Regions from separate parts of the Caldifermentibacillus hisashii genome, predicted to be linked through region 2. Evidence: predicted binding sites of a transcription regulator. Region 2 holds the regulator's gene; the other holds the start of a gene.
What was found. The regulator Rex, encoded in region 2, represses fermentation and respiration genes when NADH is low (regulators of the CRP and FNR family bind a similar motif). The targets are predictions, from matches to a motif close to TTGTGAAATATTTCACAA.
Positions count from the first base shown of each region.

Region 1: a site for Rex is predicted at 14,800-14,817, ahead of NSQ14_RS02270 (phosphoketolase family protein). Genes of this name have one in related genera too.

Region 1 covers NZ_CP155467.1:463,352-480,458, reverse strand. Annotated here, with positions in the region: gene xylA (xylose isomerase) at 1-300, opposite strand, end outside; gene NSQ14_RS02310 (Rpn family recombination-promoting nuclease/putative transposase) at 908-1,819, shown strand; gene NSQ14_RS02305 (ROK family transcriptional regulator) at 1,920-3,110, opposite strand; gene mmsB (multiple monosaccharide ABC transporter permease) at 3,682-4,842, opposite strand; gene mmsA (multiple monosaccharide ABC transporter ATP-binding protein) at 4,839-6,383, opposite strand; gene chvE (multiple monosaccharide ABC transporter substrate-binding protein) at 6,457-7,536, opposite strand; gene NSQ14_RS02285 (sn-glycerol-1-phosphate dehydrogenase) at 8,292-9,485, opposite strand; gene NSQ14_RS02280 (GntR family transcriptional regulator) at 9,563-10,699, opposite strand; gene NSQ14_RS02275 (AI-2E family transporter) at 11,072-12,097, opposite strand; gene NSQ14_RS02270 (phosphoketolase family protein) at 12,428-14,797, opposite strand; gene araA (L-arabinose isomerase) at 15,151-16,575, opposite strand; gene NSQ14_RS02260 (L-ribulose-5-phosphate 4-epimerase) at 16,912-17,107, opposite strand, start outside.
Region 2 covers NZ_CP155467.1:565,147-582,253, reverse strand. Annotated here, with positions in the region: gene NSQ14_RS02790 (ABC transporter ATP-binding protein) at 1-50, opposite strand, end outside; gene NSQ14_RS02785 (hypothetical protein) at 203-397, opposite strand; gene NSQ14_RS02780 (glycerophosphodiester phosphodiesterase) at 886-1,740, opposite strand; gene NSQ14_RS02775 (ABC transporter substrate-binding protein) at 1,826-3,190, opposite strand; gene NSQ14_RS02770 (carbohydrate ABC transporter permease) at 3,236-4,051, opposite strand; gene NSQ14_RS02765 (carbohydrate ABC transporter permease) at 4,048-4,983, opposite strand; gene NSQ14_RS02760 (ABC transporter ATP-binding protein) at 4,986-6,107, opposite strand; gene groL (chaperonin GroEL) at 6,515-8,134, opposite strand; gene groES (co-chaperone GroES) at 8,184-8,468, opposite strand; gene NSQ14_RS02745 (CPBP family intramembrane glutamic endopeptidase) at 8,680-9,357, shown strand; gene tatC (twin-arginine translocase subunit TatC) at 9,726-10,466, opposite strand; gene tatA (twin-arginine translocase TatA/TatE family subunit) at 10,478-10,657, opposite strand; gene NSQ14_RS02730 (redox-sensing transcriptional repressor Rex) at 10,832-11,491, opposite strand; gene NSQ14_RS02725 (ABC-F family ATP-binding cassette domain-containing protein) at 11,970-13,901, shown strand; gene tsaE (tRNA (adenosine(37)-N6)-threonylcarbamoyltransferase complex ATPase subunit type 1 TsaE) at 14,403-14,873, shown strand; gene tsaB (tRNA (adenosine(37)-N6)-threonylcarbamoyltransferase complex dimerization subunit type 1 TsaB) at 14,854-15,543, shown strand; gene rimI (ribosomal protein S18-alanine N-acetyltransferase) at 15,562-16,014, shown strand; gene tsaD (tRNA (adenosine(37)-N6)-threonylcarbamoyltransferase complex transferase subunit TsaD) at 16,011-17,033, shown strand.

The sequences.
Region 1 (17,107 bases), 100 kb from region 2:
ATCATGGAAACAGAAGAACGGCGCATTCAGTTTTTCAAAGAATTCAAATGCTGCTTCAACACGAGCTTTTGCTAACTCCATTCCTTTCAGATGATTCCATGGGCGAATCATATTACCATGACCAAATGGATCTGTTCCGTCATATGTGAATGTATGCCAGTAAGCAACACCAAAACGTAACCATTCTTCCATGGTACGGTCGCCAATTATTTCTTCCGGATTATAGAATTTAAATGCTAGTGCGTTTTTAGATGTTGGTCCCTCATATTGAATTTTGGAAACGTTTTCGAAGTATGCCATAGTAGTTCCTCCTAATTTTTCAAAATATCTATTTATATTCATAACAACCACAAACAAATTATAGCATGTAATAACTAGTTTGTCCATTAGATAAACTAAGTTATTGATAACTTATTTTTCTTTTAGATTCTTAAATTTTCTTTTAGTTTGTTGCTTTCTTTTGACTATAAATATCCATCCAGACCGCAAACATATGCCTTTAAAATGTTTTAGCCAAGTCAGAGAACTGTATAAAGTTGATCTAGAATCAAAGATCTGTCTTAAATATTTATTGTGGGACAATGCTACTCGGGAATGTGTTAAAATATGGGTACTTACATAAAAAATACTAGATGCCATTAGTTATTATGTAAAAATAAGTAAGACAGTTCGCCCAAACCAGATAGCTATTCAACTGTGAGATTTATGAATAGATAAATATCACAGTTGAATTATTTCCCTAATAAATTTGTCTTTTTTATACGTTTTTCTATCAAACAATAGCAGGATTTCTTAACCTGATATCGAAAATTGTATATAATCCCCCCTTACTTATTCATCCTGATTCAATTGCACAAATCACTTTCATTCCTAAGTATGGAATCATATTTTAAAAAGGAGTGACAACATGCCTGTTCTTACGTACGTTTATGAAGATGCAGGTACGTCAAGGTATACAGATCATGACCAACTTTTTAAAGAACTAATTCATACGTTTTTCGCAGAATTTCTCGAGTTGTTTTTTCCCGAAGTGCATAAGTATATCGACTTTTCGGCGATTCGGCCGCTTTCCGAGGAAGTATTCACCGATCTCTTGGGAGGCGAAAGTCGGCGTGCCGATATTGTTATCGAAGCAAAACTAAAAGGGGAAGAAACAATACTCATTATTCATGTCGAACCACAAAGCTACTATCAAACAAATTTTCATGAGCGCATGTATCTTTACTTTAGCTTGCTTTATAATAAGTATAGGAAACCAATTTTACCCATTGCAGTCTTTACGTATGACAAGAACTATAACGAAAAAAATGAATTTACGATGAGCTTTCCATTCTTCCATGTATTAAGCTTTCAATTTTTAACATTGACATTGCGAAAATTGCGTTGGCGTGATTTTATTCACTCGAACAACCCGGTTGCAGCAGCACTACTCTGTAAGATGGGCTTTACAGAAGCAGAAAGGGTTGAAGTGAAGAAAGAATTTTTGCGAATGCTGGTTCGAATGCAACTTGACCCGGCACGTCAACGGTTGATCTATGGTTTTTTTGAAAGGTATTTAAAATTGACCGATGAGGAGGAGAAAGTTCTCATGCAAGAGGTTAACAAATTAGATCCTGAATTAGCAAGCAAAATCATGGAATTGCCGATTTCTTATGAGGAAAGAGGGAAGGAAATCGGAAAAGAAATTGGAAGAAATGAGGAAAAACGAGAAATTGCTAAAAAAATGATTTTAGAAGGCCTCTCTCCAAATCTTATAGTAAAAGTTACTGGTCTAAGTCATGAGGACATTAAAGCCCTCAGCAAAAGTATTAACAATTAAAAATATACCCTAATTTTTCCGATAATTTGTTGATACTTGTATTTTTTATTAAGGACAAGGACAAAAGTGGAAAAAATAGAAAGTTTTCTAAGCAAAATTATTAGGCATCAAGAATCGAAACAGCGTTATTTAGGAACTGATCAATCATTTGGGCAGAAACACCTATTGCTGCTGAATAATATGCATGCTTGGAAAAACTAATAATCAAATCCTTTTGATGGTATTTCATTGTATGGTTTTTTATAAATTTTTCTATCGATTTTTCAAGCCAGTCTTTTGCCATTGCAAGTCGATTACCAATAATGACTTGTTCCGGATTAAAGATATTAATAATATTATTTATTCCGACTCCCAGATACATGCCTATTGAATGGAAGAGATTGATTATATCCTCATTCCCACTATTTGCAAGTTCAAGTAATAACTCTATAGACAAAGTTTCCTCAGTGATTCCAGTTAATTTTAATTTTCTTGCCTCTTCTAATAACGCTTTTTCGGAGGCATAAAGTTCCCAGCAGCCACTACTTCCACAAGTGCAATCTTTGCCATTTACTTGTACAATCATATGCCCCGCTTCACCGGAAAAACCATTCATTCCGTAAAAAAGCTTTCCATTCAAAATAATTCCAACACCAATACCAATTCCTGCACTGATATACAAAATATTATCACTTTCTTTTCCCGCACCGTACAGTTTTTCTCCGTATGCACCTGCATTTGCTTCATTCTCAATTAAAACGGGAATGTCAAAACAATTTTCGATTTCCTCCCTCAAATTGATATTTTTCCATCCTAAATTGGGTGCAACAAGAATTTCTCCATCGTTATTAACTAACCCAGGAACACCAATACCGATTCCAACAATTCCATAATGGCTTTGTGGTGCGGCATTAATTAAATCGGATATAACTGATTTTAATATTTCAATTACAACTTCATAAGATCGGACGGTAAGTTTTTTATTTACCTCAACAATAATATTACCTCTTAAATCGGTAAGAACGCCCAATATATAATTGACACCAAGATCTATACCAATCGAAAAGCCGGCCTTGTCATTAAATAAAAGAATTACTGGTCTTCTTCCTCCGCTTGATTGCCCGGGACCTGATTCATAAATTAATTGGTCTTCTAACAATTCATTCACAAGAGAAGACACTGTTCCTTTGTTTAGTCCTACCTTTTGAGAAATATCTGCTCTTGATATTGGTGCCTCGTGTAAAATGGTTTCAAGTACTAATGTTTTATTAATTTGCTTTACTAATTGCTGATTTCCCGTTAGAGTTTTCATATGGTATCCCTCATTAGTCTGTTATGTGATCTCTTTTTTTATTGCTTTCAATAATGGTATTATAGAGTAAAAACTATTATTTATAAAATAATTATATTATTAGTTTGTTTATTATACTAACAAATTTAGGGAGAAATTGGCAATCTTGAAGGAACAGTTAGGGTAGGAGTAAATTAACTGTTGAAACCGGGAAAGTCCTTTTAGCTCAGTAATCCGGACAACTCTTGCATATAAAGCTAGATCGTTTAGTCATCCTGCTTTATTAAAAATGTCAAATAATAATTTTAGAGAAATATTGTAACAATTACAGGTAAGCAGAATTTTCCTCTATTCCAACTTTAATTTCCATATTTTGAGCACAAAAAAAGACCCTTTACTTTAATGAGTCGATAAATAACAATAGATGTTCATATACTTTGAGCGACTACCAAAAAAAGCATGGATTTTTCAAAGTTAAATATTGGGTATCATCTATGAAATCCAATGCTATTAAATTTGTTGGTTTACTTTATTACCAAAAATGGAATGCATAGATGTATTCCATTTTTGGTAGTTTAATTATATCATCTAATTATTTTTTCTTTTTATATAGTATATCAAATGTAACTGCTGCCAGTAAAACTAATCCTTTAATGGCTTGTTGCCAGTCAATGCCAATCCCCATGATTGACATACCATTGTTTAGTATACCCATAACCAGGGCACCAATTACAGCACCGAATACTGTACCTACACCACCTGTCATGGAAGCACCGCCGATGACAGCAGCAGCAATTGCATCAAGTTCAAAACCGGTACCTGCTTGCGGAGTTGCTGCGTTTAAACGACCTGCAAAGATTAATCCAGCTAAAGCAGAAAGTACACCCATATTAACAAATACCCAAAATTTTACTTTATTTGAATTGATACCTGACAATCTTGCAGCGTTCTCATTACCACCAACTGCATAAATATGTCTTCCAAGAACTGTCTTATTCATCATTGAAGCATAAATTAGATAGATAAAGAATATTAAAACTAATACGATTGCTATTCCTTCATATTGTGCCAAAACAAAGGTAAATGTATTAATTATTACAGCTGCTATAACAAGTTTGGCAATAAAAAGTGAATTAGATGAAGTATCTACGTTATACTTTTTATCATTTTGTCGATTTCGATATTCAAAGATAATATAAACAATCGTAAGTAATGCACCTACTAAAATTGTTAATATGTGAAGGTCTCCACCATTAAAAATATCTGGTATAAATGCAGTACTTAAACTTCTAAAGCTATCGGGAAAAGGGGCAATAGTTTGTCCATTTAATGCTACTAGGGTCAGACCTCTAAAAATTAACATCGAAGCTAAGGTTACAATAAATGCGGGTATACGAACATAAGCCACCCAAAAGCCATTAAATGCGCCTATTGCAGCACCAATTAATAGCGATAAAAAGATCCCGACAATAACTGGTAAATCTTGGTTGACAAGTAAAATACCTGATATCGCTCCTACAAAAGCAACTACCGAACCAACAGATAAGTCAATTTCACCAGTGATGATTACGATTAGCATACCAAAGGCTAAAAGAATAATATAGCTATTTTGCATGATAATATTGGTTATATTTAACGGTGTCAATAATACACCACCGGTTAAAAATTGGAATAATATTGCAATAACAACTAAAGCTATAACCATACCAAATTGCCTAACATTATTAGATATAATCTTTTTTAAAGTATTCATTTTTTACTACCTCCGGACCGGTTTGTCATATATGTCATTAAAATTTCTTGGTCAACGTCTTCTTTTTTATGTTCACCAGTAATGACACCTTCACACAGTGTATAGATTCGATCAGACATACCAATTAATTCTGGTAGTTCAGAAGATATGATGATAATACTTTTACCTTGTTCAGCCAACTCATTAATAATTTTATAAATTTCAAATTTTGCACCTACATCAATTCCTCTTGTCGGTTCATCTAATATTAAAATATCTGGTTCAGTAAAAATCCATTTGCCCAAAACTACTTTTTGTTGATTTCCTCCGCTTAAATTTACAGTGGTTTGTAAAATCGATGGAGCTTTAATTTTTAATCTATTTTTTATATTCTCCGTTTCAGTGAATTCCAAATTTTTATTTAGAATACTATTATTTGAGATTTTTTGGAGGTTAGCTAATGAAATATTATTTTTTATATTATCAATTAATATTAGTCCATACTCTTTCCTGTCCTCTGATACATAGGCAACGCCATTTTTTATTGCATCTTTGACTGTATGAAACTCTACTTCTTTACCATCTTTATATATTTTACCTGATATTTTTCTACCATATGTTTTACCGAAAATACTCATAGCAAGTTCGGTTCGTCCTGCTCCCATTAAACCTGCAATTCCTACGATTTCACCACGGTATAATTTTATATTAACATTGCGCAAGATTTGTCTTTCAGTGTCTTGGGGATGAAATACATTCCAATTTCTAATTTCAAATACGACTTCTTCTTTTATACTTTTATTTCTTACTGGATATAAATTGGTTATATCTCTTCCGACCATATCTTTAATAATCATATTTTCCGTTACTTTTTCTTCTTTTACTGAATAAGTTCGAATCGTTTTTCCATCTCTTAAAACCGTAATGCTATCAGAAACTTGGAATACTTCATTTAACTTATGGGAGATAAGAATGGTGGTAATGCCTTGTTTTTTAAATTGTAGTAATAATTTTAAGAGATTTTCACTGTCATCTTCATTTAATGCCGCAGTCGGTTCATCCAATATTAATAGCTTAACCTGCTTAGAAAATGCCTTTGCAATCTCAACTAGTTGTTGATGACCAACACCGATATCCTTTATTAAAGTATTTGGATCTATATCAAGCCCTACTTTTTCTAGCAATTCTCTTGATTTTGAAATTGTTCCATTCCAATTAATAAAACCTCGTTTTACTTGCTCATTTCCTAGAAAAATATTTTCAGCTATTGATAGCTCTGGTATTAAAGCAAACTCTTGGTGAACGATAACTATGCCACGTTTTTCACTATCATTTACATTTTTAAATTCACAGTTATTACCGTTATAGATAATATCACCCTCATAAGTTCCAAAAGGGTGCACTCCACTTAACACTTTCATTAATGTGGATTTACCTGCGCCATTTTCACCACAAAGTGCATGGATTTCGCCTTCTTTTATCTTAAAATTTACATTGTCGAGAGCTCTAACTCCAGGAAAAGTTTTCGTTATACCTTTCATTTCTAAGATAATATTACTCATTATCATACACCTGCCTTTAACTCCAAAATAGTGGATGATTTCAGTCTAAACTGAAATCATCCATCAATCTTTATTACTTCAATTCATCCTCAGAATAATATCCTGTATCAACAAGTTCTTGTTTATAGTTGTCTATATCAATAGATACAGGTTCCAGTAGAACTGAAGGAACAATTTTCTTTCCGTTATCGTATGTCTTAGTATCATTAACTTCTGGTTTTTTCTCATTCAAAACATCATCAACAATTTTTACTGCACTTTCTGCCAATTTCCTTGTATCTTTAAATACAGTTTGTGTTTGCTCCCCGGCAATAATTGATTTAATTGATGACAATTCAGCATCTTGACCGGTTACAATTGGCATCGGTTTATCTGCAGAACCATAACCTACTGATTTTAAGGACGAAATTACTCCACGGCTAATCCCATCAAATGGGGAGTATACAACATCAATCAAATCATTTGAATAATGCGCACTTAAAAGGTTATCCATTCTTTCTTGTGCTTTCATTCCATCCCAACGTAATGTTGCACCTTGTTTAAATTCTGTTTGTCCACTTTTTACCACTAGTTTGCCACTATCAATGTATGGTTTTAAAATAGACATCGCACCATCCCAGAAGAAATATGCATTGTTATCATCTGGTGAACCTGCAAAAAGTTCAATATTAAATGGTCCTTTTCCCTCTTTCAAGCCCAGTTTTTCTTCAATATATTGACCTTGTAAAACACCGACTTTAAAGTTATCAAACGTTACATAATAATCTACATTCTCGGTATTCATAATAAGACGATCATATGAGATTACAGGTATTCCTTGTTTTTTTGCTTGATCAACTACATCTGTAAGTGCTTCACCATCGATTGAAGCAATAACTAAGGCATCCACACCTTTTGTAATCATGTTTTCAATTTGTGAAACTTGATTCTCTACTACATCTTCCGCGTATTGTAAGTCGGTTTTGTATCCTAATTTTTCAAGCTGTTTAACCATGTTCTTCCCATCTTTAACCCATCTTTCGGAGGACTTGGTTGGCATTGCAATCCCTATCGTCTTTGTACCCTTACCACCACTTGATTGATTGCCGCCACACCCTGTAAGGACTAAGGCAATCATTAGAATAGCAACTAGGAAAATGCTAAATTTCTTCATTACATTCCCTCCAATGTTCTTTCTTTTAAAATATTGGGCACGCTTACAAAACTAGGCTCTATTTTTACCCCCTTTTATTTATAATGGAATAACAGATTATTAGTCATATTCTTAAGCCTAAAAATGAAAGCGCATACCATTTGTGCTTTATGTATTTAGTATAATTTACTTGTTCGGATATGTCAATCAAAAATTCAATTGATTTTAACAAGATTAAAATTAATTTATGTAATAGCAAAAATAGATATACGTATAATCTTGTTGATAAACTTTCCACGAGAACAACAATATGTGTTGTAAATGCTATTTAAGCAAGACGATCCCACATTTACATTATATATTTGTCTACTAAAACAGCAATTATATATCCGTACAAGTTTAGGCTTATTTATTAATAAATTATATCTCATTTCATATTTTACCTTAACTTCCCAAGGGCTAGTCTTACTTTTCTAGTTGAAATTAGCTTTAAACCTCACTTTGGTTGTCCATACGAGTAGTGAGGTGAGAGTTTGGACCGCTTTAAAGAAATGGTCAGTCAGTTTAAATCCATATTATTTGCTTAGTAAAGGATATATGATGGGGGCTCCTAGGTTAGAAAAAATATTGGGGCAACATTTATGGACCAGAGCTTGGGACTGTTATTATTTTTAATAGTATTAAATGATGAACTTATTTTGGGTGTGCATAAAGGAGCCTAATCAAAAAATAGGCTCCTTTAAACTTTCCTAAACGCCCCCCTGCATCCTACACTGTTACAACCGTATTGGCGTCTCTTTTATTTGATTTAATAAAAGCAATCCGGTACAACGGTCACGTAAATGGTATGCCTCATTTAAACTTTCAATAACGATTTCTTGTGGAATGCCAAGCTCTTCAACTGTTGTTGGTCCCCCTACTTTTTCCAACAGTTTTTTTAATTCGTCCGGAGAAGGCAATTTTTCAATAACTGAAAAAATATACTCCCCGTATTGCTCAATGCCGTTTCCATAAACTGTGTTTTTAACTCTTTCTGAGCGTAGTAGTTTTTTCCAATTTTTCTTATACAATTCTACAATCATTGTTGTTGCTACCCCAACTTTTGCACCATGTAACAGTTGCTTTTGGTTCGTTTTTAACAGATACATTTCCCAATAATGAGATAGATGATGCTCGGCTCCGGAAGCAGGTCGAGAGTAATCTAATATTTGCATAACAAGTCCTGATTCTATTAATGCATTCATTAAAATCGTGATTCCTTTTTCATCTGCATTGCTTATTTCCTCAACATATTCCACACATGTCTCAAGCGCTTTCCGTGTCAATGATGCCGCCCCTTCATGGAAAGGTTCATTGCCAACTAGCTTAGAAATTTCCCAATCTAATAGAGAAGTATATTTACCTAAAATATCCCCGAATCCGGCTGCTGCCATTTCTCTAGGGGCTGCTTTTATAACGTCTATATCAGCAAAAACGGCAATCGGTGCAGCGGTTTGAATGGTTTGTTTTACCCCACGCAAAATTAACGGGGCACCTTTTGATGTAAATCCGTCTACCGATGCAGCAGTTGGCACCGAAATAAAAGGAATATTCATTTTATGACCGACAAATCTGACAATATCATGAATGGTCCCGGATCCGACCGCTATCAACACATCAGCATCATTCGGAGTTTTAATAAAGACTTGGACTAAACTTTCTTCATTAGCGATTACTTGACCATGTTCATTTTCATTAATGTTAATTCCAATCACTTCTTCAAAGTCATTCATTAAAAATTTTATTAGTTTTTCTCCAGCAGCTAAATAAGTATTTTGATCATAAACGACTACAATATTTTTCCACTGTTTTCTTTTTATTAACTCCCTAATATGTAATATTGCATTTTTTTCGACCCTTATTTCCGGAATGGAAAAATTACTTATTTTTAATTGTGAAGCTAATCTTTTTATGTCAGTATAAATATCCATCTTTTTACCTCCTATACAACTTAAAATAAAAATGTAACAGATAATCTATGTTCTACCTGTTACATTAAATTAATGACCTAAACTATTTTTTCATCCTTATCAGAAACAATTTTCTTCGTAGAATATCTAACAATCAATTCTGGTTCAAATACATATGACTCTGAGTTTTCATCTTTTTGTTTTAGGTTTCTTCCATTTTGAACTAAATTTAAAATCATTTTTGCTGCCATGATACCTAAGTCTGTTTTCGGATGTTCTATGGATGTCAATTTTACTTCTGATACTTCTGACAAAAAGGAGTTATCAAAACCGACAATCGATATGTCGTAAGGAACTTGTAAATTATTTTGCCTGATAACATCTAGTAATTTCATTGCAAGTTCATCATTATAACAAATGATCCCGGTCGGCCGGTCTGATGAACTTGTTAAAATATCATTTAAATGTTCAACAGGTTTTGTATTTTTTTCTGAAGTAGTGTACGTAATAATATTTTTCGGGTTAATCGGTAAGTTATACTCACGATGAGCCTTGATAAAACCTTTCATTCTTTTCATACCTTGCATATCATCGGTTTTAAAGAAACCTAATATGTTCTTATGCCCGGATTTAATCAAATGTTCAGTTTGCAAAAAACCGCCTTTTTCATCATTAACCGTAACACTTATCGGCTCCAATTCATCGTAATAGGCGTTAATCATGACATATGGTATATTTAAGGCCTCTAAATTCAGGTAATAGTTAATATTGGGGTTTGCTATCGCACTTTTTGTCGGCTCGATAATGGCTCCATCAAACCGTTGTTCAATAATCGTTTCCAAAATACGTTTTTCATTATCATGATCGTTATTTGTACTGAACAAACTAACTTGATAGCCTTCTCTACTTAATATACTTTCGGCACCACGAATAATTGAAGGAAAGATATAGTCAGAAATATACGTGACAACGATAGCAATGTTTTTTTTATTGAATTGGGTAATAGGTTGAAGCTTTGATAATCGGTCAGAGACAAATGTACCTGATCCTTGCTCTTTATATAACAAACCTTCATTTACTAAATCACCCAATGCCAGCCGAACTGTGTGCCTACTTACATTAAACTGCTTCATTAGTTCGCTTTCGGAACTAATTTTTTGATTCGGTTCGAAAGTCCCGTCTAATACTCTTGATTTAATCCAATTTTTAACCATACTGTATTTTGTTTCACTCATTATCATTGCACCTCCCTTTTCTAAACTTATATGCACATGTAGTAGCATAGCATATTTTGATTTGAGTTGTAAAAGTCCTTGCTAAATTTCTAACTGTTTGGATCTTCCTTGAGCCATATATTTAAATCCAACTATAATCGGCATCCCTTCTGAAAATATAATGTTTTTAATATTCGAAGTTGTATTAAAAAGATGTTACAGTCCCTTTTTATTTATTAAAAAAATATCTTAGACAAATAAAAATTGTACGGATATTTATAACCATTAATTTTATTTTAATATAATTTATACGTACAATCAATATTTTATTCTTTTCCCTGTTTTCTCAAAAATAAACACAGTTACCATTTTTGCAACTGTGTTGTTTTCGTTTTATTTTCTTTTTTCCTCAACATCCACCGTCCGAACGCCCAATACATCCAATAGAAATACAAAGATTGGTATGCCTAGAATCAGACCCCAAACACCAAAGAAATGCTCCCCAAAAATCAAGATGATAAAAGTGTAAAAAACCGGTAGATTGGTTTTTGATGACATGAGTTTTGGGTTTAAAATATAAGCTTCAATGGCATGGACGACGGCGACCATGATGAGCACATAAATGACTGTCATTACTCCGCCGATACTGTAGGCAATTATTGCTAGCGGAATTAATGAAATAATGACACCGGCTACCGGAATCAGTCCCAGAATAAATACCATAATGGCGAGCGCAAATAATTGTGGGAAATCGAATAGCCACAGACAGAACGTGGTGATCACTGTGTTAACAGTTGCGATCATAAATTGGGCTTCGATTACTTTTCCAAATGTCCCGATAAATCTCACACCGAAGTATTCCAATTCGTTATAAAAAGAGCTGATCTTACTTTCTTTAAAACGAATGGTAAAAGAAATGATTCTTTCTTTCTCCAACAGGAAAAATAAGCTCAAAATTAATGCCAACAGAACTTGCAGGCCGATTGTCCCAATATCATTCAAAGATTTTACTAAGAAAGAAACACCTACACCGATATAGTCCGTGATTTCGTACTTTTGAATGAGTGCGATCACATAGTTAAATACTTGGTTATCGGTCTCTATTGGTTTCGAATAAAATTCCGTAAGTTGATTGATCAATTGTGATATTTCACTAACTAAAATTGGTAAATATTTTACCGCTCCATATGTCAAACCTGAAACCACAAGCAAATAGAGCAACAAGACCGTAATTTTTCGATTCAATGGAATTCGCTTGGAGATGAAACGCTCCAAACCGTTTATTAGGAAGGAAAAAATAAACGTTAATAAAATAATATTGATTATACTCCGAAGCATATAAAAAACAAAAATCAGAATGGCAAAAATCAGAACTCTCCTAACACCTGTCTTCTGAAAAAAACGAAATACCTCTTCCACTTATCACTCTTCCTATCTAAAAATTTTTAATTTATCTACAATATTATTATTAATATTCTGATTATAACATTCATACTCCATATTATTATAGCATAACTTCTCCGGTATTTGTGGCTTTTGCCTCTATTTATTATCAGTAAAAAAAGATACCTGAAATGATTCAGGCACCTCGATGTACAACGAAACATTACTTAGAACGATTAATTTTAACTCCTATTTAACATCAATTCCCCGGCATTTGTGGCTTTTGCCGCTATTTATTATCGGTAAAAAAAGGTACCTGAAATGATCCAGGCACCTAGGGTACAGACGAAAAATTACTGAAAATGATTATTTTAACCCTTCCCATTTCCAGTTTTCTACTTCAGGTAAATCTCTTCCTTCGTCGCGGATGTATTGGTTATGTTTGGCAATCATGCCGTTCATTTCTTGGACGATATGTGCATATTTTTCCGCATTTGGCAAGTTTTTCACGACCGATTTCACAAGATCAAAGCGGTCCATTTGGTTTAACACACGCATGTCAAACGGTGTGGTAATATCGCCGTTTTCACGATAACCATGCACATGCAGATTGTGGTTATGACGATCAAAGAATAAGTCTTTTACTAAACCTTCATACCCATGGAAGGCAAAAATAATCGGTTTATTTTTTGTGAAATACATATCAAACTCTTCATCCGTCAAGCCACGTGGATCCAATGTTTGACTTCTTAATTTTAAAATATCCACAACATTGATGTAACGAATTTTTAACTCCGGCATTTTTTTATGCAAAATGGAAATAGCAGCAAGACTTTCTATGGTCGGTTCGGTACCACTGGAAGCAATCACTACATCCGGTTCATCACCAAAATCCGTACTAGCCCAATCAATCATTTTCAATCCATTATCGACCAATTCTTTTGCTTCATCCATCGTGAACCATTGTGCCCGCGGATGTTTGGATGACACCACTAGGTTAATTTTTTGCCGGTCATTCAAAATTTTATGAAAGACGGCAAGTAATGTATTGGCATCTGCAGGTAAATATTCACGGATAAATTCCGGTTTTTTATCGGCTAAATGGCCAAGCATCCCCGGGTCTTGGTGGGTGTAGCCGTTATGGTCTTGTTGGAATACCGTTGAAGTTGCAACGACATTCAAGGAAGGAATAGCTGTCCGCCATGGTTGTTCCGAGGCTTTCCGCAACCATTTGAAATGTTGTGTTAACATGGAATCAACCACTCGTAAAAATGCTTCATAGCTGACAAAAATTCCGTGACGACCGGTTAGCACATACCCTTCCAACATCCCTTCCGCTTGGTGTTCGGAAAGCTGTGAGTCAATAACCCTGCCATGAGATTTTAAGTATTCATCTTGAGGTTCTTCAATTTCCCCCAACCATTGACGTTTCGTTTCTTCAAAAACAGGAGCCAACCGATTTGATGCAGTTTCATCCGGACCAAAAATACGGAAATTATGATTGTCGCGGTTTAATTTCACGACATCCTTCAAATATTCTCCTAACACAATCATATCTTGTTTTTCTACTTGTCCCGGAACAGAGTTGTCCACTGCATAGTCCCGAATATCCGGCAAACGCAGATCTCTAATTAATTTACCCGGGTTTGTGACAGGGTTCATGGCCATCCGTTTATCGCCTTTTGGTGTTGTTCCTGCGATTTCCGGTTTTAACCGCCCATTTTCATCAAATAATTCTTCCGGCTGATAACTCTTCATCCACTCTACCAACTCATCCGCATGTTCCATATGGTCTTGGTCGACTGGAATTGGCACTTGATGAGCACGGAAAGAATTTTCTATCGGTACGCCACCCCATTCTTTCGGGCCTGTCCAGCCTTTTGGTGCACGAAAGACAATTATTGGCCATATCGGACGTGTTTGGTCCCTATTTTCACGTGCATTTGTTTGGATGGCTTTAATTTTTTCGACGACTTTATCAAGTGTTGCTGCCATTTTTACATGCATTTCTGCAGGGTCTTCACCTTCAACGAAATAAGGTTCCCAACCCATCCCTTCAAAGTATTTCGCTAATTCCTCATTGTCGATACGAGAAAGAATGGTCGGATTACTAATTTTAAATCCGTTCAAGTTTAAGATTGGTAAAACCGCACCGTCACGAATCGGGTTGATAAAACGGTTGGAGAACCAAGATGCTGCAAGTGGTCCGGTTTCTGCTTCCCCATCACCGACAACAACAGCCGCAATTAAATCCGGGTTATCAAGAACAGCCCCGGCACCGTGGGAAAGAGAATACCCTAATTCGCCGCCTTCATGAATCGATCCCGGTGTTTCCGGTGCTGCATGGGAAGCCACTCCTCCCGGGAATGAAAATTGTTTGAACAGTTTTTTCATTCCTTCCACATCTTGCGTCATTTCCGGATAAATTTCCGTGTAACTGCCATCAAGATAGGAATTGGAAACCATGACTTGTCCGCCATGTCCGGGTCCTTCTATATAAAACATGTTTAAGTCATATTTATTAATGACTCGATTTAAATGGGCATAAATAAAGTTTTGTCCGGAAATTGTGCCCCAGTGACCGATTGGTTTTGCTTTAATATCAGAAGCCTTTAACGGTTCTTTTAACAGCGGGTTATCTTTCAAATAAAGTTGACCAACTGAAATATAATTTGCGGCACGCCAGTACGCATCTACTTTTGCTAAATATTCTTTGGACGAGTAATCAATCGTCATCTTTGTTCACCCCTTCACAACAATTCAATATTTTTTACCCAAAACATCCTCCATGAACTACCCGCTATTAAACATAGCAAGTTTCGGAATCCCTAGAAAGTTGTAGGTACTTCACAGGTGTGCCCAATACCACTACTGATTGAGTGTTTAACTCTTTCAGATACTTTCTTCGGAATTTGCCTTTGCCCATCATATCTGACCGAGCTTTCATCTCCTCAATGAATAGAGGAGAATTCCTACTCGGGTATCCTAAACTCTTTTCGATAATCTGTAGATACTTTTGAGAAGGAGTTTTGGGTATATCAACATTATAACATTTTTAATCTATTTACTATTATTAAATTTTTTACAGTTTATTTAATATGAACTACTTCCAACCCTACCGTTTTCGCAAAATCTTCAATTTGTTCTGCAGTCACATTGAATGAAAGGACCGTATGGTGACCGCCGCCATTTTTAATCCATTCCTGAACGCCTTTTTCAAATCCACATTTTGGTGTCCACATTTGTCTTGCCACCGGTAAATGTGGAGCCGGTTCTTCCGGTTTTTTCCCTTCCACTTCATACATGACTAATTTAAAATGATCCCCAAAATCAGAAATGGTTAGATTGACTGCTTCTCCATCCAAACCGTCAAACACAAGACGGGCCGGATCTTCTTTACCGCCAATTCCCAATGGATGAACTTCCACACGGATTTTTGAACCTGCAAGTGTTGGGTCAACTTCTAACATATGTGCTCCTAAAATAGTTTCCCGACCTTTTATTAAATTATACGTATAATCTTCCATGAATCCTGTTTTTTCGTTATGTGCCATGATTTTTAGCAAGCGATCGAGAGCAGCAGTTTTCCAGTCTCCTTCACCGGCAAAGCCATAACCTTCCGCGTTCAAACGTTGGACAGCCATACCGGGTAATTGTTTCATTCCCCATAAATCTTCAAAGTTAGTTGAAAATGCCGTATAACCTCCGCGTTCTAAAAATCTTCTTAACGCTATTTCGATTTTAATTTGTTCCTTCACATGTTCCTCGAAAAATTCCGGATCATTATTGCCAACGACAAAGTCATATGCTTCTTGACATTCTCGGTATGTTTTTTCGATTTCTTCCGGCGATACTTTTTCCATTTCGGCAACTAAGTCGCCAATCCCATAGTAGTCAACCGTCCAGCCAAATTGAATTTGCGCTTCAATTTTATCCCCGTCCGTAACAGCTACATTCCGCATGTTATCACCGAACCGGGCTACTTTAATATGGAAACTTTCATTATAAGCTACAGCCACATCCATCCATTTACGAATTTGTTCTTGTACATCGTGGTCTTTCCAGTGACCGACGACAATTTTATTATTTTTATTTAAACGTGCATTAATATAGCCGTATTCTCTGTCACCGTGGGCGCTTTGATGCAAGTTCATATAATCCATATCGATCGTTTGCCATGGAATATTATTTAAAAATTGTGTTGCTAAATGAAGTAACGGTTTTTGCAATAATTTTGTGCCGCGAATCCAGTTTTTCGCCGGTGAGAATGTATGCATCCATGTAATGACACCGGCTACATGATCGTTGTAGTTGACTTCTTTCATGACTTGGGTAATACTGTCAGCTGTTGTGGCGACGGTTTTAAAAACAACCGGGTATGGCAGGTTCCCGCTTTTATTTAATTCGTTAATAATTTCTTCTGTATCTTTTTGTACGGCTTGAAGCGCCTCTTCACCATATAAGTGCTGACTTCCAACAACAAACCAAAACTCGTAATCTCTAATTTTTAACACGTGTATCACTCCTGTAGGCTCTCATATTTGTGTAAACTTTTATAGAAAAATTAAGTGAAACTTCCAGCCATAGGGGTTTCCCACTGATGGTTAGTTGAACTAATCAGACGCATGCTGGCAGCCCGTCCCCAGCTACCTTCTTTGTAAACTCGAAAATTTTGAGGTAGGGGTCTTGACTCGGCGTTAAGGTGGAATAAAGTGAAACTTCCAACAATGGGTGTCTCCCACGGATGATAGTTGAACCAATCGGGTACTTTTCTTCCTCCTTCAACATCGATGATTCCTCTTAAACCTCAGGAGGAAGATTTATTGTCCGTTTGTGCGGGATAAACACTCTTATTTCTTTTGACCATAGTAGGCGTTTTTGCCATGTTTACGTAAATAATGTTTGTCTAAAAGATATTGGTCCATATCAATTTGATACGGATTCAGCTGTAGCGTGTGATACGTCATTTTCGCCACTTCTTCCAAGACAACTGAATGATGAACCGCGTCTATTGCTGATTTCCCCCACGTAAAAGGTCCATGGTCA
Region 2 (17,107 bases):
ATCAATATGGTTAGAGTGAAAGGTTTAAGATATTTTAATAATAACTTCATATAACATTTCCTCTCTATCTTTCAAATTCGTTTTACTTAAAAGTATTCTATCATTATCAAACACGATTTTGGGAATAATCGTTGAGCATGTGATTAGAATCATCTTCGCTTTTTTGTGATGACTTAAGCAAGGGAGATTTCCTAATTTTGATCTAAGTAACCTCAGTATATTTTTCATCGCGTTCAAAATTTCTAAAAATTTCCTCGCAAAATATCAGGTAGAACTGCAATAATTTTTGCTGTGCTTCTTGTTCTGGCTTGACTAATTGGTCAAGTTCTAATAAAAATCGTTTCCCAAACTCATCAACGATTGATAATATTAGGTCCGTTTTCGATTTAAACACCAAATAAAAGGCTCCTTTTGAAATACCGCATGCATCTGTGAATTGCTGAACCGCTGTTGCCTCGATTCATTGATTTGCGAATAATTCAATAGCCTTTTTCATAATCGGTTTTTTTCTATTCATGTATTTAACCATCACCTAGCATGTAATCCATGACCAAGTGGTCACTATCTTAACAATTATGACGAGTTTTGTCAATGACATGGAAGAAAGATATTGTTGGAAATTGAGCGGAAAATCGAATTATTACTCGAGTATTTACCTGCAAAGTTTATAAGGGGTAGGGAAAGGAAACCAAGAATAAGGTTTCAGCATTCTTGGTTCCCAATTGTATACTTTAGGGAAATCAAATCATAATTAATTTTGTTTAAAAAATATTTTCACCCATGAGGAATCCTTTGACTTTCATATCTTATCGTTGTCATTTACATATCTGTTTAAAGGTAACAGATAATAAGTTTCCAATATGTTTTAAACATTTTTTTAAAAAGCTATACATGCGTTTGCTGTTCTTTCTTTATCGCTATAGCTCTGCTGGGGAAATCAGTCATAATGGTATTTACTTGTAATTTTAAGAGTTGACTAATTTCATTTGGCGCATTGACCGTCCAGACACGGATTTTGTCAGAGAGATTTTCCAGTAAATTTGTATTGGAGTCATGGATTCTGTTTTTCACATAATATTTCACTTCTTTGGGAAGATCGACATGGAGCCGATCAATAGCTCGAAATATTCGCCTAAATACTTGTGGCTTTGGCAATACCACATGTTTGTTCAAATGTAAGGCTTCCAAATGAAATGTCTTCATAAAGTCTTCAGGAAGAGAGATTCCTTCATTTAATAACCAAGCAATATTTGCTTTCGAATTTATTTCTCTCATACGCAAAATCGTGGGCAAGTGAAAAGATGAATAAACGACTTTCCTTCCTTTTCCATATTGTTCAACAAGATTATGAACCTTTTCTTCAATATGGTGATAAGCTACCATATCTGTTTTCAGTTCAATATTCAATTCGACCGGATACGGGGCCAGTAATTGCAACACTTCCTTTAATGTAGGAACCTTTTCCTTATCCCAAGTTGCATCATAATCCGGCAAATGTGCATAACGACTTCCGGCACTGACCTTTTTTATCTCAGCTAATGTTAAATCTTTAATCCAGCCGGTTCCACTTGTTGTGCGGTCCAATGTTTCATCATGAATGACTACAACTTCACCATCTTTTGTTAAATGAACATCCAGTTCAATTCCGTCAACACCGAATTCAATTGCCTTCATAAAACTCAGACAGGTATTTTCCGGATATATTCCTTTTGCTCCTCGATGTCCATAGATCTTTGTCATCGGAATTCTTCCTTTCATTATGAAAAAGGAGAAAAAGCATGGGGAACCATACTTTCTCTCTTGAACTTCTTCAGTGGAAATTTCTTTATTTTTTTCTGGCTTTATTTGCTTGTTCAATTGCATCATTAAATTGTTGTACGGCTGTTTTATATGCTTGGTCTACTTCTCCACCATTATAAACCGTTTCAAGCGCTGTTTCCATAATTTTGCGTCCTTGTGGAAGCATGTCCATTAACGCCCCTTGAGTCGCATAGGAGGATTTTGTCGATTGCAGCTGTTGAACTGTTACTTGCAGTTGTGGTTTTTCTGCCCAAGCTTCTTTCACAACCTCCTCTTCATAGGCAGCAGGGTTCACAGCAAAGTAACCTGTCCCGACATGCCATTTTGCTTGAACTTCCGGTGTTTGTAAATACTTCATAAATTCCCAAGCAGCTTTCGATTCTTCTTTCGGTTTACCATCAATCATCCAAAGACTGGCACCGCCAATGACCACACCTTGTCGTTCCTGATCCTCGGGATACGGAAGGAAAGCAATACCTACTTCAAACGGTGCATTATCAATAACATCTCTTGCACTTGCTGAAGATTGTAAGAACATCGCTACATCACCGGCTAAGAAACCGGCAACCATGTTATCCCCGTTTGTACCATAGTTTGCAAACGTACCATCGTCGACCATACGCTTTACCCATTCGAAAATGGATTTGCCTTCTTTTTCTGTCCAACCAATTTTCGTTGGTGTATCGGTACGACCATTATCATTATTTAATAATAATGCTCCTTGATTAGCAAGCAGTTGTTCCCATAACCAACCATAAGCCTGCAAAGCAAATCCTTTCATATTCGGATTGGATTTAACAATTGCTTTCGATGCTTCTTCCACTTCTTCAAATGTTTCCGGTGCTTTTTCCGGATCTAAACCTGCTTTTTTAAAGGCATCTTTATTATAGTACATGACTGGAGTAGAGGAGTTAAACGGCATCGAATAAAATTTTCCATCTAAAGAATAATAGTTGGTAATATTCCCCTCCAAGCCGCTCATATCATATCCGTCCTTATCAACAAATTCCTGGATTGGAATAATATTTCCACTGTTTATCATTGACATCGTACCAATTTCAAATGTTTGAATCATCGTTGGCGCACTGTCTGTTCCTGCAACAGCATTAAATTTTGTCAGTGATTCATCATATGTCCCCTGATATTCGGCATTTACCTGGACCTTATCTTGAGAATTATTGAAATCCTCAACAATGCTGTTTAATGTTTCTTGACCGGCACCGCCCATAGAATGCCAGAATGTAACAACTTGTTTTCCATCTTTAGCTCCAGCTTCATTATTTTTATTTCCGGTACTTTGCGAACTGTTTCCTGAAGCGGAATTTTCTCCAGCGCAGGCGCTCAGTAAAAATAGTATACCTAGACTAAAAATCATAATCAGTTTTTTCATATATTCTACTCCTCCTGATCACTCTATTCTTTTCAATTGGGAATCTTACTTGACAGCCCCTTCAGTTAAACCCTTTTGTAATTTTTTCTGACCTAAAAACAACAAGATTAACGTAGGAATAATAACGATAACGGCACCGGCCATAATCACTCCCCATTCATTTAATTGTTCCTGTGTTTGTAATTGCTTCAATCCAATTTGAACCGTACGTACGGTGTCATTTGTTGTTGCCAATAACGGCCATAAATACATATTCCAAGCGGTCAAAAATCCGTAAATCCCTAAGGTGACCAAACTGGTTCGTGAAACAGGTAACACAACTGTCAAGAAGAACTTGAAATCTCCCATACCAATAATCTGACTGGCTTCACGTAATTCTTTTGGTATTCCTTTAAAATTTTGCCGGAGCAAGAAGGTACCGAACGCTGTCGCAAAAAACGGTATCGTCAACCCCGAATATGTATCAATCCAGTCTAAATCACGGATTAAATGGAAATTGGGAATAATTGATGCTTCAAAAGGAACCATCATTGTTGCTATAAAGAGATAGAATAGAAGGTCCCTCCCTTTAAACTCGATGAAAACAAATGCATAAGCTGCTAAAGATGATAAAATCAACTGGCCAAGCATAATGACAAACGAAACAATAAAACTATTAAATAAATATTCGGTTAATGGAAACCCATTAAATGCCGAGACATAGTTTTCAATTGTAAACTTGGTTGGCAGGCTTCCTGTTAAAATATCCTGGTTTGTCATAAAACTCATCACAATTGCCATGATAGCCGGACCTGCAAGGAGGAGTGCTGAAATAATCAGCAATACATAAAATAAGAGTTTTTGCCCTGTTGAAAGAATCATTGATAATGAACTCTCCTTTCCCCCAGCTTAAATTGGATGACCGTCATGACGAGAATAAGAATAAATAATACAACCGCTTGTGCACTGGCTGAGCCAAACTGATAATTGACAAAAGCTTCCCGATAAATGGAATACACAATTAAACTTGTTTCATTTGCCGGCCCACCTTGCGTTAAAATATCAATTTGACCAAAAGTTTGAAAGCTATTAATCATGGATACCGTAATCACAAAAAACAAAGTTGGCGACAGCATTGGAATTGTAATTCTCCTAAGCTTATAAAAATAACCCGAACCTTCAACTTCTGCACTTTCATATAAAGAGCGATCAATTGATTGTAAACCACCAAGCAAGATTAAAAACGTAAAACCGATATTCATCCATATAGTTGTCACTGATACAGATAGAAGTGCCCAGGCCGGATCCGTTAACCATCCAACCGGTTCTCCTCCAAAAGCTTCAAGAAATTTGTTTAGCAGCCCCATTGTTGGATTAAATAAATAAAGCCAAAATACAGACGCTGCCGCAACTGAAATACCGATGGTTGACGAGTAAATCGTCCGGAAAAGGCCGATCCCTCTTAGATTCTCATTAGCAAGGATGGCTAAAAACAAACTAATCAAAACTGTCGGAGGTACGGTATAGAAAACAAATAAAAATGTATTTTTTATACTTTGAAGAAAAATTGGGTTCGTAAACATATTTAGGTAATTTTCCAAACCTACAAAAACCGTGGTTGAACCTTTTGCATCCGTCAGATAAAAGCTCAAATAGATCGTTTTAAACATAGGGTAAAAAACGAAAACACTAAATAATAGAATGGACGGGAATAAAAACAACATACCTTTGATAAAACTTTTCATCCGGGCACTCTTTTTTACACGTTCAAATTGATACATATACGTTTCATTCGTTTCAAGTGTCGGATTCATACTCATATCGTTATTACCTCTTGTCTTTTTCTAAGTTCTGCAGATTTTATGCGCTCGCCTGTTTCAGCATCAAAGAAGAATAGATGTTCAGGTAATATTTGCACAGGTACTTTCTGACCAAATTTGACCGGCCATTGACCCGGCCATTTTGCCGTCCACAGCTCTTTCCCTACAACAAATGCAATAGAAGTTTCATTTCCTAATTGCTCAACATTTACTACTTCAAAATAGATATTCTTTTCACCTGTTGACTTACCAGGCAGAAGATGTTCCGGACGAATACCCACTTTTATATTACGATTTTTTGAAAAATCCATTATGGATGATGGATTTACAGTGATATGCAATTGATTTTCAATGATTAACTGTTTTCGGTCTTCTGAAAAGACAGCATCTCCCACATTCATCTTTGGCGAACCAATGAAGGAGGCTACGAATAGGTTTTCCGGTTCATTGTAAAGGGTAATCGGTTTTCCTACTTGCTGAATTTCCCCACCATTGAGAACCATGATTCGATCCCCCATTGTCATGGCTTCGACTTGATCATGGGTTACATAGATCATTGTTAACCCTAAACGCTTTTGCAGTCTTCGTATTTGTACCCGCATATTCGCTCGTAGTTTTGCATCTAAATTTGATAAAGGCTCATCCATTAAACAAAGCGGTGCATGACTGACAACAGAACGTCCCAATGCTACCCTTTGCCTTTGACCGCCTGATAGTTCCCAAGGTTTACGGTTTAGCAGTTCCGTCAATCCTAACATTTCTGCTGCTTCCTTGAGTCTTTTTTGTTGTTCCTGTTTATCAATCTTCCTGGCTTTTAATCCAAAAAGAATATTTTGTTCAACCGTTAAATGAGGATACAGTGCATAATTTTGGAAGACCATTGATAAATTTCGATCCTTTGGCGGAAGATGGTTCACTGTGTTTCCATTTATTTTTAATATACCGCCCGAAATTTCTTCAAGTCCCGCGATCATCCGGAGTAACGTACTCTTCCCTGACCCGGAAGGACCAACAAGAACAAAAAATTCACCTTCTTCCATCGATAGATTAATTCCTTTTAATACATCTTTCTGTTTATGATAGGATTTAGAGATATTGATTAACTCTACTTGGCTCATAAATAACCTCCTTTCAAATTTACATCTTCATTAAAGCATAATTTTCACTAAAAAAGATGACATTTATAAAATCTTCATACTATTTAACGTTCAATTCAATTACTTAAAACTGGGTAAATATTTTTAAGAAATCAACATAAATGGTAGCGGGGATTAACTATAAAGAAATGTGAATGGGGAAAAAATAGTGGACGGATTTTGGAGAATAACAGAAATGATCATATAAAGTAAACTCGGGCGTCCGAGCTTTTAGGCGAGAGCAGAGCCGTAGTTGAACTTATGAGTTAGGAAAGTAGAAATTGAAAAATTTATACTTTCCTAATTAGCAAAAAAACCACTCCCAACAATTAATAGGAGTGGTTTTGCTGTTATAACAATCTCTTTTCAAAAAGGAAGGGGCAATTAGATTACATCATTCCGCCCATGTCTGGCATTGGAGCGCCGCCGCCTTTGTTTTCTTCCGGAATGTCAGCAACGACGGCTTCAGTTGTTAAGAACATTGCTGCAACAGAAGCTGCGTTTTGAAGGGCTGAACGAGTAACTTTTGTCGGGTCAACAATACCGGCCTCGGTCATGTTTACCCATTCGTTTGTAGCAGCGTTGAAACCTACGCCGGATTTTTCATTTTTCAAGCGTTCCACAATAACCGAACCTTCTAAACCGGCGTTTTCAGCAATTTGACGTACCGGTTCTTCTAAGGCACGAAGAACAATTTTCACACCGGTTGCCACATCGCCTTCTGCTTCAATGGCTGCCACTTTGTTATATACGTTCACAAGTGCTGTACCACCACCGGATACAATACCTTCCTCAACGGCAGCACGAGTAGCGTTTAGGGCGTCTTCAATGCGAAGTTTCCGTTCTTTTAATTCTGTTTCTGTAGCAGCACCAACTTTGATGACTGCAACCCCGCCGGCAAGTTTAGCCAAACGTTCTTGTAATTTTTCTTTATCGAATTCAGAAGTCGTTTCTTCTAATTGTGCTTTAATTTGATTTACACGAGCACTAATTTTGCTGGATTCGCCGGCACCTTCAACGATTGTTGTGTTATCTTTTGTTATAACAACTTTACCGGCACGACCTAATTGAGCAACGGAAGCAGATTTTAATTCAAGACCTAGGTCTTCTGTGATAACTTCACCACCGGTTAAAATTGCAATGTCTTCAAGCATAGCTTTACGACGGTCACCAAATCCAGGTGCTTTTACTGCTGCAACATTGAATGTACCGCGAAGTTTGTTTACAACAAGAGTTGCAAGAGCTTCCCCTTCAACATCTTCAGCAATAATCAATAATGGCTTCGATTGTTGCAATACTTGTTCCAATAATGGAAGGATTTCTTGAATATTAGAGATTTTCTTATCTGTGATTAAAATATATGGATTTTCCAAAACAGCTTCCATTTTATCTTGGTCTGTTACCATATATGCAGAAACATAACCACGGTCAAATTGCATACCTTCGACAACATCTAGTTCAGTATTGAAACCTTTTGATTCTTCAATGGTAATAACACCGTCTTTACCAACGCGTTCCATTGCTTCTGCGATTAATTGACCTACTTCTTCATCACTTGCAGAAATGGTTCCAACTTGCGCGATTGCTTCTTTGCTTTCTACAGGTTTAGAAATTCCTTTTAATTCTTCAACGGCCACTGCTACTGCTTTTTCAATCCCTTTACGGATGCCCATTGGATTTGCACCGGCAGTAACGTTTTTCAATCCTTCACGAATGATTGCTTGGGCAAGAACCGTTGCAGTTGTCGTACCATCTCCGGCAACATCATTTGTTTTGCTGGCAACTTCTGCAACAAGTTTCGCACCCATATTTTCAAATGGATCTTCCAATTCGATTTCTTTTGCGATTGTGACACCATCATTTGTAATTAGTGGTGAACCAAATTTTTTCTCTAATACCACATTACGTCCTTTTGGTCCTAATGTAACTTTGACAGCATCTGCCAATTTATCTACACCGCGCAACATACTACGTCGAGCTTCTTCACTGAATACGATTTGTTTTGCCATTCTCGTCAAATCCTCCTATCATATTTTTATTATCAATTGTAAAATGTTATTATTCTACAACAGCTAATATGTCACTTTCACGTAAAACTAAGTATTCTTTTCCGTCATATTTGACTTCAGTACCAGCATATTTTGAGAAGATGATCCGATCGCCGACATTTACTTCAAGTGCAACCCGTTCACCGCTATCAAGAACACGGCCGGTTCCTACAGCTACAACTTTACCTTCTTGTGGTTTTTCTTTTGCAGTATCCGGCAGAACGATGCCGCTAGCTGTTTTTTCTTCAGTTTCTACAAGTTCAATAACTACGCGATCTCCAAGTGGCTTTAACACATTAAACAACCTCCTCATATATTTTCAATGTTGTTAGCACTCATTGTCCTTGAGTGCTAATTCCAATTATTATAATAATGAATTGATTTGTTTTTTGCAAGTGTCAACTATAAAATTTTAACATTTTTTTACCAAAATTATCTTGTCCTACTCAATAGGGAAATAGCTTCCTTTGCAACTTTTTGATAAAATAGCCAGTGAGGTGAATTTTTTGAAACGAGAATATAAACTGATTATCCTTACTTATGTAGCGATGCAGTTATTTTTAAACATCGGGGCATCGATTCTATACGGCATTTTCCAAAGTTTTGGTTTTGCCGGAAATAAATATTGGCTACTTTCCGTTTCTATTTGGACGGTATTTAGTTTTTTTGTAACCTTATTGATCACCCTTTATTATTTAAAAGATGAAATTACAGTGCGAAACCGGAACCTCCGCTCAATACCGTTTGTACTTGGCTGGTCTGTTTATGGTGTACTACTTGCCCTGATCGCACAAAGAATTGCTATCATGATTGAGACGCTATTAGGTGTGGATGTTGGTTCGGAAAACACAGAAAATACCCTGAATTTAATCAATGTTGCACCGATTATGATTTTCGTTACTTCGATAATTGGTCCGATTTTGGAAGAAATCATCTTTCGTAAAATTATTTTTGGATCTTTATACAAAAAAACAAATTTCTTTCTTGCAGCCTTAATCAGTTCCATTCTTTTTTCTGCCGCTCACATGGAATTTGAACATTTATTACTCTATTGTGCAATTGGATTCACATTCAGTTATTTATATGTAAAAACCGACCGAATTATCATTCCAATTTTGGCACATACATTAATGAATACTTATGTAGTAATGAGTCAATTTTTCTTGCAAATGCAGCAAATATGAACCATTCAATCAAAATTAGTATGTCACAACCAAAATACCTTATACAAATTTTTCCATAAAAAGGAAAGGACTATCTCAAAAAGGCAATACGATATGAAAATTAACAATCGTAAATAAAAATGATCATTTTCATTATGCATATGCCCTTTCTAACATAGTCCTTATCTAAATAAAACTCGGGCGTCCCGAGCTTTATTCGACCCGAAACGCGGTACTCACCGATAACAAGGGAATTACTCCGGTTTCCATTATACCTTTTAAGCAAGCTCCTTATGCCATAACCTATCCGCCACTTCCAAGTTGCTTCGTTACCGGAATTCAATATGCTTTTTAATGGATAAAATATACAATGGAAAATTTTCCTTAGTTTAAACGGCAAGCCCTTCTTCTTCCTTCATTTTTTTCCGATACGCCAGCTTCGAAATCCAAATACTAACTTCATAAAGCAATAATAATGGTAAAGTGACCATCATATGCGAGAGAACATCCGGCGGTGTAATCAGTGCCGCGATGACTAGCAAGATAAAGTACGCATATTTTCGCACCCTAGACAAAAAGTCAGGTGTAATTATTCCAAGCCTTGTTAAAAATAATATAATCACCGGCAATTGGAATAACAAACCAAAAGGCAACGTAATTTGTAACAAAAAATGGAAATATTCATTGATCCCAATGACTTGATTGATTTCCATTCGGTCCCCTAACTGTTTCATAAAGCGAACAATAAACGGAAATAATACAAAATATGAAAACGAAATACCTGATAAAAACAAAAATACCGAAACAGGTATATAGGCTAAGGTTATTTTTTTTTCCTTTTCATATAAACCCGGTGAAATAAAAGCCCATAACTGATACAAAACAAAAGGTGAAGTTATTACACAAGCAATGATAAAAGCGATTTGCATATAAATCTTTAGCGGGTCAGTTAAGCGGAAGGCGTTCAGTTCCAAACTGGCCGCTTCATCAGTTTGTTGCAAATATACGATCAACGGCTCTGCCAAAAAAAACGAACCGATCATTGCCAAAAGAAAGAAGACAACGATAAAAACCAACCGTCTCCTTAATTCAACGAAATGCTCAATTACAGTCAATTCGTTTTTCTCCATCTCTTCTCTCCCTACTTGCCTTCTTGATCTTTTCTCTTCCCATTATTTTCATCAGCAAGACCCTTTGTGGCATTTTTAAATTCCCTTAGTGTATCTCCTGCCGCACGACCGAGTTGCGGTAACTTTTTCGGACCAAAAATTAATAATGCCATGATTAATATGAGAATTAAACTACCCGGACCGATTGTCATGTTTCTCCCTCTCCCCCATCAACCTCATTCAAATTCATTCATTGTCACCCAAAAAAGATTTTACAAAAACTTTTTTCCTATCATATCGTATGAATCATAATTATTGCAATGCAAAATATTGTGTTGTTTTGAAGATAAATTTTTGTGTTACCTGCCATTTCCCTACTAAAAAAATTAATCTCCAACCACTACTTCCTCATTTGAGTAATGTTTAATTAAATAAACAAAAGATTGTAATTCAACAGCTAAATCAATATGGTGAACACGAATATTTGACGGAACAGTTAATCGAGCTGGCGTGAAATTTAAAATTCCTTTTATTCCTGTTTTTGCTAAACGATCAGTAACCAATTGGGCAACAGGAGCCGGGACGGTCAGAATAACAACCTGAATCTCTTCAGTTGACAATATTTGTTCCAGTGAATCCATTGGGTAAACAGTAATATCACCAAATTTTTGATCGACCTTTTCTTGGTTTGCATCAAAGGCACAGACAATTTTAGTATTATTGTTTTTAGTGAAATTATATTTTAGTAGAGCTGTACCTAAATTACCTACACCGATTAAGGCTACCTTTGTTATTTCATCCTGATTCAATATTTTTCTGAAAAAGGATAACAAATACTGAACATTATATCCATACCCTTTTTTACCTAATGCACCAAAATAAGAAAAATCCCTTCTAATCGTTGCCGAATCGACCTTAACCGCTTCACTTAACTCAGCAGAAGAAACTCTTTGTTTTCCTGACTGGTACAAATTTTGAATAAAACGATAATATAATGGCAATCTCTTAGCGGTGGCTTTAGGAATTATTAGCTGATCTGTTTCCATGTCAAAATCCTCCAATGCTGAAAAATTATTATTTTTCTATTATAATATCTTTTATTGCCCTATAGAAGTAATTCTTTTATAAGGCATTCAAAGCACACTGTGAACGCTTACATTGCATTGTTAACATATTCACCTACTATGATACACTATTTTTTTTCATCTGTCTTGTAGATAGTTTCATTTAATCTCCATTTGCCATTTTTCCTCCCCTTCATGTACTATTTTTATATAGACTTGTTGACATGACATTTACAGGCTCTCCTTTAAATGTCGGAAATGATGGAGCGAAAAGCGACTGGATATGTTATGGTAGAGGAAGGAATCGATTATTTAGTAATCAAAAACAGCATGTTCCCATTCACTTCACTCTGAAAATAATTAGTCAGTCATTCATTCTTTTAAAAGGCAAAACAGAGTCAAAGCTGTTATATTTCTAGGTAAAGGACCATTTTTATTGTGAAATGTTGAGGTGCAAATCATGATTTTACTACAAGTAAATCAACTAAATAAATATTACGGGGCAGATCTTGTCCTTTCGAATATTAAATTAGAAATTCATACAAGAGACCGAATTGCCCTTGTTGGTAGAAACGGATCAGGCAAATCAACCTTGCTGAAAATAATTGCCGGTGAACTTGCTTATGACTCCGGAGAAATTATTAAGCCAAAAGAAGTAACAATTGGCTTTTTAGATCAACATACCGGTCTCGTTTCAGACAGAACTATCTGGGATGAAATGCTGACTGTCTTTGAAGATTTACGTAGCATGGAAAAAAGGTTACGTAATCTTGAGCAGGAAATGGCAAAGGAAGAAACTTATACAGATGAAGGCAAATACAAGCAAATTTTGTCCGAATATGATTATTTACAGCATGAATTTAAAGAACTGGGCGGATATCAATATGAAGCAGATATTCGTTCCGTATTACACGGGCTTAATTTTTCCACTTTCAATTATCAAGAGACAAAAATATCCAATTTAAGCGGCGGACAAAAAACTCGCCTGGCTTTAGGAAAATTGCTCTTATCAAAGCCGGACATTTTAATTTTGGACGAGCCGACGAACCACCTAGATATCGATACATTGACATGGTTAGAACAATATTTGCAATCTTATGATGGAGCCATTCTTATTGTTTCCCATGATCGCTATTTTCTTGATAAGCTTGTAAACCAAGTTTATGAATGCGCTCAGACTACTTTAACAAAATATGTCGGTAACTACAGTCAATACTTAGTCCAAAAAGCAGAGAATTATGAACGTGACTTGAAAATGTATGAAAAACAACAAGATGAGATAGCAAGAATGAAAGAATTTATTGCCAAGAATCTGACCCGTGCATCAACAACAAAACGGGCACAAAGCAGGCGTAAAGCACTGGAACGAATGCAAATGATTGATAAACCGCACAGAGACGATAAATCTGCTAATTTTTCCTTTCAAATTGAGCGGCAAAGTGGCAATGAAGTTCTTAATGTGGTTGATTTGGCCATTGGTTATGGAGCCAATCAAATATCAAAAAATATCCACTTTCGAATTCAAAGAGGAGATAGCATTGCTTTGCTTGGCCCAAATGGTGTCGGCAAATCTACTCTACTAAAGACAATTGTCGGCCAACTCCAGGCTCTTTCCGGAAACATCCATTTTGGAGCGAATGTAACCATTGCTTACTATGATCAAGAACAAGCAAACTTAACATCAAATAAGCGAGTATTAAATGAACTTTGGGATGAATATCCGACAAAAACGGAAAAAGAAATCCGAACCATTCTTGGCAATTTTTTGTTCTCCGGTGATGATGTTTTAAAAAACGTCTCAACTTTGAGCGGTGGTGAAAAAGCAAGGTTGTCATTGGCTAAACTAATGATGTTAAATGCAAATTTTTTAATTTTAGATGAACCAACAAATCATCTCGATTTAGACAGTAAAGAAATTTTGGAAAATGCTCTTGTTGATTTTCCCGGTACGATCTTGTTTGTTTCTCATGACCGTTATTTTATTAACCGAATTGCAACAAAAGTTTTTGAACTCTCTACTAACGGTGTGACCGAGTATTTGGGTGACTATGATTATTATATAGAGAAAAAGGAAGAAATGATGGAGATTCAAAAATTATCAGAAGAGAGCGAGCACAACCAAACGCAAGAACCGGCTTCCGATTTGGATGCAAAAACCCGTTATGAACAAGAAAAAGAACTAAAGAAACTGGAACGACAAAAGAAACGTCGGGTTGAAGAAATTGAAACATTAATTGAATCACTGGAGATGGAAATTGCCGAGAAGGAGCAGCAATTCCTTCATCCGGAAATCTATAGCGACCATACAAAAGTGGCTGAACTAAATAAGGAAATTGAAAAAGCCAAAGCAAAAATTGAAACTTTATTGGAGGAATGGAGTGAACTGGAATAATTGATGGATTTTCCGGAGACCTGCCAAAAAAGCACCGGAAGTAAGTGAAAACTCCATTATGTGACCAATCATTCGATTACATGAATTATTCACTTTTTCCACAAAGTTATTCACAAGACAATTATATATTTATTAACATCTCAAATGCTTTTCCACAATACCCACAAAAAATTTCCAAGTTATCCACAATTGTGTTGTGAATAATTGAGATTTCTATCAGTGGGGACTCGATATCCCCACTGATAAACTAATTGTGCCACGTCCTTGTAGCAACGCTTGTGTGACCAATCCGTATCGATCCAAACAAATCGGGTTTACTCAGACTTATCTTCAGTAATTTTTATCCACAATATTATCCACAATCGAATCAAGCAAGATAGGCAGGAATTTTTGAAATAAGTGACATTTATCGAAACATACACTTATTACCGGCAAATATTGATATTTCACCGATATTTCGTTAATCTTATGGAAGATATATATAAAGTTGGTGAGAAAACAATGAAGGATTACCAAATTACTGTACATAATCAGGAAGAAACTTTTTCAATGGCACAAACGTTCAGTAAATTTTTACGGGAAGGAGATGCGATTGCGCTGGAAGGCGATCTTGGTGCCGGAAAAACAACTTTTACAAAAGGGTTGGCAAAAGGACTTGGTATCAATAAAAATATTAGTAGTCCCACATTTACAATTATAAAAGAATACAAAGGGATTTTCCCCCTCTATCATATGGATGTTTATCGACTAAAGGATTCAATGGAAGATCTCGGTTTTGATGAATATTTTCATGGTGATGGTATCACCGTCATTGAATGGGCTCATATCATCCAAGACCAGTTGCCCGAACAATTTTTAACTATTGAAATTAAATTTGTTGACCTGACAACCAGACAATTTCTTTTTAAACCGGTTGGTATTCGATATGAACAACTATGTGAGGAGTTTTTCCATGAATATTTTAGCAATTGATACCTCGACAAATGTACTCGGTGTTGGAATCGCAAGTAATGAAAAAATTATCGGTGAATATATAACAAATATAAAAAGAAATCATTCAACAAGGGTATTACCGGCCATTGACTTTCTACTAAAAGATTGCGGCATGGACATAAAAGAGATAAATAAAATCATTGTTGCTAACGGTCCGGGCTCATACACCGGCTTGCGGATTGGCCTAACGATCGGAAAAACGTTAGCTTGGACATTAAACATACCCATTGTTGGTGTTTCCAGCCTTAAATTAATGGCGGCCAGCGCTCGATATTTTGATGGCTACATTTCTCCGGTCATGGATGCAAGACGGGGAAATATTTTTACAGGATTATATGAATATAAGGAAGGCAAATTAATGCAAGCAGTTGACGATCAACATATTCCTACAGAAGAATGGTGCAAATTACTTAAAACATTTGATAAACCGGTTCTGTTTTTAGGAAATGATGTGGTTATTCATGAACAGGTAATCGTAAATCAACTGGCTAAACAAGTTCAATTTGCACCGATTACTGTCAATATCCCTAAACCCGGTGAGTTGGCTTTACTTGCAAAAGATTTAAAAGAAGAAAATGTGCATTCATTTGCACCGAATTATTTACGCTTGGCAGAAGCTGAAGCCAAATGGAGAGAGAAAACGAATTAAATTTGAGGGGACAACTTTATGAATCGGACACCTGTTTTTCGCAGACTGACTATTAACGATGTTGATGAAATTCTGCATGTAGAATATGCTTCTTTCACTTCTCCTTGGAATCGGGATGCATTTGTTCGAGAGTTAACAATGAATCCTTATGCAATCTATATCGGTGGTGAGCTTGATAAAAAAATCGTTGCTTACGGTGGCATGTGGATCGTTATTGACGAAGCACATATTACCAATATTGCAGTATTACCCGGGTACCGGGGACTGAAAATTGGTGAACAATTAATGATGAAAATGATGGAAACAATGATTGTTAAGGGTGTAAAAAAGGCAACATTGGAAGTAAGAGTGTCCAATATTGTTGCCCAAAACATGTATCGAAAATTCGGTTTTAAAAATGGTGGTATTCGAAAATCATACTACACTGATAATTATGAAGATGCTTTAGTAATGTGGGTGAATTTAAAATGAATGATTTATATATATTAGGAATTGAAACAAGTTGTGATGAAACAGCGGCCGCCGTGGTCAAAAACGGGACCCAAATCCTTTCTAATGTTGTTGCTTCACAAATCGAAGTTCATAAACGTTATGGCGGCGTTGTTCCTGAAATAGCTTCCCGCCAACATGTAGAGCAAATAACCATTGTTATTGAGGAAGCAATGAGACAAGCAGAACTGAATTTTAGCGATCTAACGGGGGTTGCGGTAACCCAAGGACCTGGTCTTGTCGGCGCTCTTTTAATTGGAGTAGAAGCGGCAAAAACCCTTGCTTTTGCTCATTCTTTACCATTAATTCCCGTCCATCATATTGCGGGGCACATTTATGCAAATCGGTTAGTTAAAGAAATGAAATTCCCTTTGCTTGCTCTTGTCGTTTCCGGTGGTCATACAGAACTGGTCTATATGAAAGAACATGGTCATTTTAAAGTAATTGGTGAGACAAGGGATGATGCTGCCGGGGAAGCTTATGACAAAGTAGCCAGAGTACTAAGTATGCCATATCCCGGGGGGCCTCATATTGACCGATTAGCACATGAAGGAGAAGCAAATATCGACTTTCCTCGTGCGTGGCTAGAAGAGGGATCGTATGACTTTAGTTTTAGCGGATTAAAATCTGCTGTCATCAATACCGTACACAATGCTGAACAACGCGGGGAAACAATTCAGCCTGCTGATTTAGCAGCCAGCTTTCAGGCTAGTGTCGTTGAAGTCCTTGTAGAAAAAACCGTCCGTGCAGTGCAGGAATATCAGGTTAACCAAGTCATTCTCGCCGGCGGAGTAGCTGCAAATAAGGGGTTAAGAAATCACTTAACCGAGCGGATTGCTGAGTTGGGAAATGTAGATTTAGTTATACCCCCAATGAACTTATGTACTGACAATGCCGCCATGATTGCAGCCTGTGGAAGTGTCTTTTTTGAAAAAGGCATTCGTGCAGATCTTAGTTTAAATGCAAACCCGGGACTGGATTTAGAAAGTTTTAATCGATGATGGTGTTTTGTTAATCAAGTTTGAATCGATGCTATCGTTTTCAAAACGAATTTTCTGTGGCTTTTTAACAAAAC